Regions from separate parts of the Rhizobium sp. BK491 genome, predicted to be linked through region 1. Evidence: riboswitches for the same ligand, from Rfam matches in the RefSeq annotation. Region 1 holds a riboswitch; the other holds the start of a gene.
What was found. A riboswitch is a leader RNA that binds a small molecule or an ion and turns the genes downstream of it on or off. The one in region 1 is predicted to bind FMN.
Positions count from the first base shown of each region.

Region 1 (3,403 bases):
AGGGGCTCGAGCAGCGTTTCGGACACGATGGCCGTGCCGTGAGGATCCTCTATGGCGGCTCCGTCAAAGGCGTCAATGCTGCGGCGATTTTCGGATTGCGCAATGTGGATGGCGCTCTGGTCGGCGGCGCCTCATTGAATGCGTCGGACTTCGCCGAGATTGTTCTGGCAGCCACGTGAATTTGAGCGGGCACTCCGGTTGAGGAGCGCGTACAGCCGCATCCTAGAAGGAAAAGAGAATGCAACGCTTCGAAAACAAGACGGTGGTCATAACCGGCGCAAGCCGTGGCATCGGTGCCGCGATTGCCAAACGCTTTGCCCGCGAGGGCGCGAACCTCGTTGTCTTTGCCAACGAAGACAGCGTTCATGCAGTTGCCGAGCAGATCAAGGCAGACGGCGGCAAGGCGATCTCCTTCCTCGGCGACGTTACCGACAAGTCAAGCGTCATCGCGCTCTATGACGCGGCGGAACAGGCCTTTGGCACAGTAGACGTTTCCATCCAGAACGCCGGTGTCATCACCATCGCCAAGATCGAGGACATGACCGAAGGGGAGTGGGACAAGGTAATGGCCGTCAACACGAAGGGCGTATTTCTCTGCGCCCAGGAAGCGATCGCCCGGATGCGCAAGCATGGCCGCGGTGGCCGCATCATCAATACAGCGTCCGGGCAGGCTCGCGACGGCTTCATCTATACGCCGCACTATGCCGCTTCAAAAATGGGCGTCGTCGGCATCACCCAGAGCCTCGCCAAGGAAGTTGCCACGCAGAAAATCACTGTCAACGCTTTCTGCCCAGGCATTATCGAAACCGACATGTGGGCCTATAACGACCAGGCTTGGGGCAAGCTGCTCGGCAACTATGGCCCTGGCGAACTGATGAAAGAATGGGTCGAAGGCATTCCGATGAAGCGCGCAGGCTCCGGCGAAGACGTGGCCGGCCTCGTGACCTTCCTTGCGAGCGACGATGCTGCCTATATTACCGGCCAGACCATTAACGTCGACGGCGGACTGATCATGTCGTAATTCACTATTCCAGAACGGTGTGTTCGATCGCATCGCAAGGTTCGGAAGTTGGAAGGTGGCGTGGCCCTCTTGCAAAGATGAGGTCCGGTCCCTTATGTTAGATTTGTTCTCAGGGCGGGGTGCAATTCCCCACCGGCGGTATCGGGGAAACCCGGAGCCCGCGAGCGCTTCCGCGAATGGAAGGTCAGCAGATCCGGTGAGAGGCCGGGGCCGACGGTATAGTCCGGATGGAAGAGAGCATGCAGCGGGCGTCGCGGGTTGCGACGTTCTTACGCCTGTTCGCCCAAGGGATATTTGTGGCCGTCATTGGTCATGCGGCCGCTAAAGCGGTTAACCCTTGAAAGGCATTGAAATGGCAATTTCCCGAATTGAAGATGCGATCGCCGCGATCGGCCGTGGTGAAATCGTGGTTGTAGTCGATGACCGCGACAGAGAAAATGAAGGGGATCTGTTCGTCGCATCGGAATTGATCACGCCGGAGGCCATCGCGTTCATGATGAATCATGCGCGCGGTCTGATCTGCGTGCCGATGGAAGGCGAGCGGCTGGACGAACTCGACATTCCCTTGATGGTGCCTAACAACACGGAGATGCTGAAGACCGCCTTCACCGTTTCGGTCGACTATATCCCGGAGACGACAACGGGCATCTCGGCGGCTGACCGCGCTGCGACCGTCCGCGCCTTGGTGACGGAGGGTGCGCGTCCTGAGGACTTCGCCCGACCCGGCCATATCTTCCCGTTGCGCGCTCATCCCGAAGGTGTACTCGGAAGGCCGGGGCACACTGAGGCTGCTGTCGATCTTGCCCGGCTTGCTGGCCTTTCCGCGTCCGGAGTCATCTGCGAGGTCGCTAAAGACGATGGTACCATGGCGCGCCTTCCCGACCTTGAAGTGTTCGCCGAGCGGCATGGCCTCCATCTTATCACCATTGAGGATCTGATCGCTTACCGTGATCGCGATGCAGAGACGAAGATCAGGGCAGCGTAAAGTCTCAAACAGTCGCCGGCGGTGGCAACGCAGCGCTACTGCAATCCGGTGCGCTCTGCCTCTTATGCGCTTAAGCGCGGTGCCAATAAAGCGATCGTGAACTGGTTGATTATCTCGACCTGGCGCAGCCGGCCCGAGCGGCGCAACGCGTCGCCGATTTTGGTATAAAAGTCCGGGTAGTGACGGAGGCGTGCGTCTCGGCTGTCGAAGAAGGCAGACTTTAAATCGTTGGCAGCTGGGTATGGCGCGCGTAATGGCGGGGAGTAACTGCGCGCCGGCCAGCTCACGCAGTTACTCAGGCCTTACCGGCTCGATCCGGCCGAAGTATGCGCTGTCTTCCCGGAAAGACCGAGACCGTCTGCAAAGATGCGGAAGGGCTTCGGTCGCAAAACGCTTATCACTGGCGGCGATTCCGGGATGGTCCGCGCGGCAAGAACGCTCTGCTTTGTTTGTGCCGAGGTTGGTCAGGCGCACCGCTATCGCAAACCCTTCCATGGCAACGAGAATGCCGGCTGGCGTTCAGTGGACAAATTCAACAACTACGCCCGCCTTAACCATCCCTGCGAGCACTTCTACATCCCAGTTTGTCAGGCGGACGCATCTATAAGAGCCGACCTTGCCGATGAGTTCTGGATCCGACCTTCCATGAATCCCATAGGTGGGTTCTGTCGGCACCGTAACATTAACCGCGAAGCGATGAAGATGTGGGATCTGTCGGCATGACCAGATCTGCACGTGATCCTCTCTATCGTCGCCACCGATTTCCAGCGGAAGTGATCGCCCATGCCGTATGGCTCTATTTCCGGTTTCCGCTCAGCGTGCGCAGGGTCGAGGATATGCTGGCAGCTCGAGGTATCATCGTCTCTCACCAGACTGTGAGATTATGGGCGGAGAAATTCGGCAGGTAGTTCGCCAATGATATCCGGAGGCGATCAGCCGGTCGGCTCGGTGACAAATGGTACCTCGACGAGGTCGTCATCACCATTGGGGGAAGAAACGCTGGTTGTGGCGCGCCGTCGATCACCATGACTTCGTCCTCGATGTTCTGGTCCAAAGCCGCCGCGATGCCAGGGCTGCCAAGCGGTTGATGCGCAAGCTTCTGAAAGGGCAAGGATCTGTCGTTTGCCACTTAACCGGGTTCTTCCTCAATTTCTGTGGTTAACAGAGTGTTAGCGCCACGACTGCTATCTGCGGGGATGCGAACGCAATCGAAATGGTCACCCGGCCCAGGGGTCAAAATTCTGGGTATCACGCTTCATGATGAAGAAAACTGGGTTGTTTCGGCTGCTGCGAAACCGGTCGGCATCTGCCCAGATTGCGGAACACGAAGCCGACACAGGCACGGCTGGCACAACCGCCGCCTCCAGGACTTGCCTGTTCAAGGTCAAGTGGTGAGA
Region 1 is NZ_JACIAR010000011.1:59,340-62,742, reverse strand. Features, by position in the region: gene tpiA (triose-phosphate isomerase) at 1-179, shown strand, start outside; gene FHX05_RS27360 (glucose 1-dehydrogenase) at 239-1,021, shown strand; FMN riboswitch at 1,123-1,264, shown strand; gene ribB (3,4-dihydroxy-2-butanone-4-phosphate synthase) at 1,374-2,006, shown strand; partial or broken gene FHX05_RS30890 (L,D-transpeptidase family protein) at 2,526-2,693, opposite strand; partial or broken gene FHX05_RS27340 (IS6 family transposase) at 2,726-3,120, shown strand; gene FHX05_RS27335 (ISL3 family transposase) at 3,203-3,403, shown strand, end outside.

Region 2 (3,403 bases), on a different contig from region 1:
TCACGGCGGCAGGCTTCGATGTTTCCGTCAGGCGCTTCGGCTATGATGGTTTTGTGCGTGCCACCAAGGACCGGAAATATTATCCGAGTATTCTCGATGCGTTGAGCTATCCTGCCGAATACAAGCTGCTGTTCCGGTTGGAGAAGCGTATCTGATATGGAGACGATCGACCGAAAGGGCGGCAGCGCGCTCTGGCATCAGATCGGTGAGATCCTGGCGGCTGATATTGCCGCTGGGATTTTTGCCCCGGGGACGAAACTGCCGGCCGAGCCGGAGCTGATGCAGCGTTTCGGCGTCAGCCGTTTCACCGTGCGCCAGGCGCTGGGGCACTTGGAGCAGCGTGGATTGGTCCGCGCCGAACAGGGGCGCGGAACCTTCGTTCATAGGGGCGTGCTCGACTATACGCTGTCGAAGCGCACCCGCTTCCACAAAAATCTGATCGAGCAAGGTTTCGAACCGGGCGGCGAGCTGCTCATTCACGAGATCGTGCCCGCGACCGAACGCGTCGCGGCCTATCTGAAGATCGCAATCGGCGCGCCGGTCATCCATCGTCGCGGCGTTATGACGGCCGACGGCATTCCGGTGGAATTGGGGGATTCCTACTATCCGGCCGAACGTTTTCCCGATTTCGATCATGCTAGATTGCGGCATCCGACAATCTCGGCGGCGCTCGCCAGCTATGGCGTCATCGACTACGAGCGCTTGTCGACGGAGATCGAGGCGCGTATGCCGACGGCCGACGAAGCGCGGATCCTGCGCCAGCCGAAATCCGCGCCGCTGCTGGTGACGCGCAAGGTGGATGCGGATACCGACGGAGTGCCGATCAGCTATTCGGAATCGGTCTGGCCGGCCGAGCGCACCACATTCAATCTCGATCTGCGGTGAGAGTGCCGGGGAACCCTTGAGGCTCTCCGCGAGCTTGAATTAGCGGTGGGAAAGGATGTTGACGACTTTGCCAAAAGGGTCGCGGACATAGAAGCGGCGGACACCCCACGGCTCGTCCGTGAGGTCGTACAATATGCCGAAGCCCATGGAGGTGGCACGCTGATAGAGCGTGTCGACATCGTCGACTTCGATGGAAAGGTCGGGGACGAGCGTTCCCGAACCGCCTTCGCTGGCGACGCTGATCTGCGGCACAGTTGCCGCTTCGGAGGCGAAGGTCAGGATCCAGCCGTGATCCATGACGATGTCGAGGCCGAGCAGGTCATGATAGAAAAGACGAGCCGTGTCTGGATCAGCTGCCGGCAGGTTCGGGATGATGCGTAGGACGGTCACTGACTTCCTCCCTGGTGGACATGGAGGCGGGCCTTCGCCGCGCCTCCATCTATGTTGGATCAGACCGTGACTGCGGGGAGCAGTTTGGCGCGCTCCGAAAGGATGTGGCGGCAGGCGCTGGCGACTTCACGGCCCTTGATGATGAAATGTTCCTTGAAGAACTGGATATGCGCTTCCGATTCCTGGAAGTGATGCGGCGTCAGGACCGCCGACAGGATTGGCACACCGGTATCGAGCTGGACGCGCATCATGGCATCGAGAACCGTATTGGCGACGAATTCATGGCGATAGATGCCGCCGTCGACAACGAAAGCGGTGGCGATGATCGCGGAATAACGGCCGTTGCGGGCAAGCGTCTGAGCGTGCAGCGGAATTTCCAGCGCCCCGGGTACGTCGAAGATATCGATCGGCGGTGCGCCTTCGACCGTCTGCCATTCAGCAACGAAGGAATCGACCGAGCGATCGACGATATCGGCGTGCCAGCGGGCCCGAATGATCGCAATGCGGCTCGGCTGGGTAGAAATCGAAATGGTCATGAATTGTGCCTTTCAAGGGTTGTTGTCAAATATCCCTTGGGCGAACACGCAACATCGCAGCACCCCTCGCGCGGAGGAGGTACGATCCTGCTTGCTCTCTTCCATCCGGACTATACCGTCGGCTCCGGCATCTCACCGGATCTGCTGACCCTTCCGAAATCCGGAAGGCGCTCGCGGGCTCGAGGAAACTCCCCATACCGCCGGTGGGGAATTGCACCCCGCCCTGAGAACGCGTGGACTATAGATGCTTTGCCTTATGGAAATCAAAGAAAAACGCCGGGGTTTTGGCCCGGCGTCTGCGAATAATTTTCCAAAATGACCCGGCGATGGAGGGCTCTTTCTCAGTCCTGAATGACGAGGAGGTCGGAGGAGGCAAAACGTAACGTCACCTTCTCACCAACACTCGGAGGCATCATGCCAGGGCTGTTGAACATGTCGAAGGAAATCGTGTTGCCGGCGACATTCATGCGGGTGCGGATGACCGAACCCAGGAAATGTGCCGAGGAGACTTCGCCCGTGAGGGCTGTATCGCCCTTGGCCGATTCCGCCAGCGAACCGGCTTCCGGACGCAGGGCGAGCGATACGGTATCGCCCGGCTTGTAGGCGGTCACCGACTGCTTCAGGGTCACGCCCTGATCGCCGATCATGATGCGGTTACTGTCGGGATCGACGACCTTGCCTTCGATCAGATTCAGCGTGCCGACGAAGGAGGCGACGAAACGGGTTGCCGGCTTGTTGTAGATTTCGAACGGCGTGCCGATCTGATCGGCGCGGCCTGCATTCATGACCACGATACGGTCGGAGATGGACAGCGCCTCTTCCTGATCGTGCGTCACGAAGACGGTGGTGATGCCGAGCTGCTGCTGGATGGCGCGGATTTCCTCGCGCAGCGAGATACGGATCTTGGCGTCGAGAGCAGAGAGCGGCTCGTCGAGCAGGAGCACCTGCGGCTTGACGGCGATGGCGCGGGCGAGCGCCACACGCTGCTGCTGGCCGCCGGACATTTGGTATGGATAGCGGCCGGCGAGATGATCGAGCTTGATGAGAGCCAGCATCTCCTTGACGCGCTTGTCGATATCGGGCTTCGCCATGCCGGCGACCTTGAGGCCGAAGGCGACGTTGTCATGCACCGTCATGTTCGGAAACAATGCGTAGGCCTGGAAGACCATGCCAATATTGCGCTGGTTCGGTTTCAGCGCCCGCTGGTCCTTGCCATTGATCGAGAGGGTGCCGGCGGTCGGCGTTTCGAAACCTGCGATCATGCGCAGCACGGTCGTCTTGCCGCAGCCCGACGGTCCGAGGAAGGAGACGAATTCTCCTTTCTCGATTTGCATATTGAAATCATGGACGACGTGAATGTCGCCGAAGGACTTCTTGATGTGGGTGAGTTCGAGAAAAGCCATGGTGAGAAGCCTTACGCCTTAATCGGAGCGGATTTTGAGAAACGGGAAACGAGCTGCAAGAGGCCCATGCTGAGCCAGGTAACGGCAAGCGCGATGATGGCCAGGGCAGAGGGCTCGTAAGCTCTATTGGCGCCCATGAGCTGCATGTAGGGCCCGAATGCCGGACGGTTGAGCAGCGATGCCATGGTG
Region 2 is NZ_JACIAR010000001.1:795,765-799,167, reverse strand. Features, by position in the region: gene FHX05_RS03950 (methyltransferase domain-containing protein) at 1-155, shown strand, start outside; gene phnF (phosphonate metabolism transcriptional regulator PhnF) at 157-885, shown strand; gene FHX05_RS03940 (VOC family protein) at 925-1,275, opposite strand; gene FHX05_RS03935 (6,7-dimethyl-8-ribityllumazine synthase) at 1,335-1,811, opposite strand; FMN riboswitch at 1,901-2,046, opposite strand; gene FHX05_RS03930 (ATP-binding cassette domain-containing protein) at 2,153-3,214, opposite strand; gene FHX05_RS03925 (ABC transporter permease) at 3,226-3,403, opposite strand, start outside.
Region 2: it holds a riboswitch for FMN, as region 1 does, so the genes downstream of both, FHX05_RS03935 (6,7-dimethyl-8-ribityllumazine synthase) here and ribB (3,4-dihydroxy-2-butanone-4-phosphate synthase) in region 1, are expected to answer to the same signal.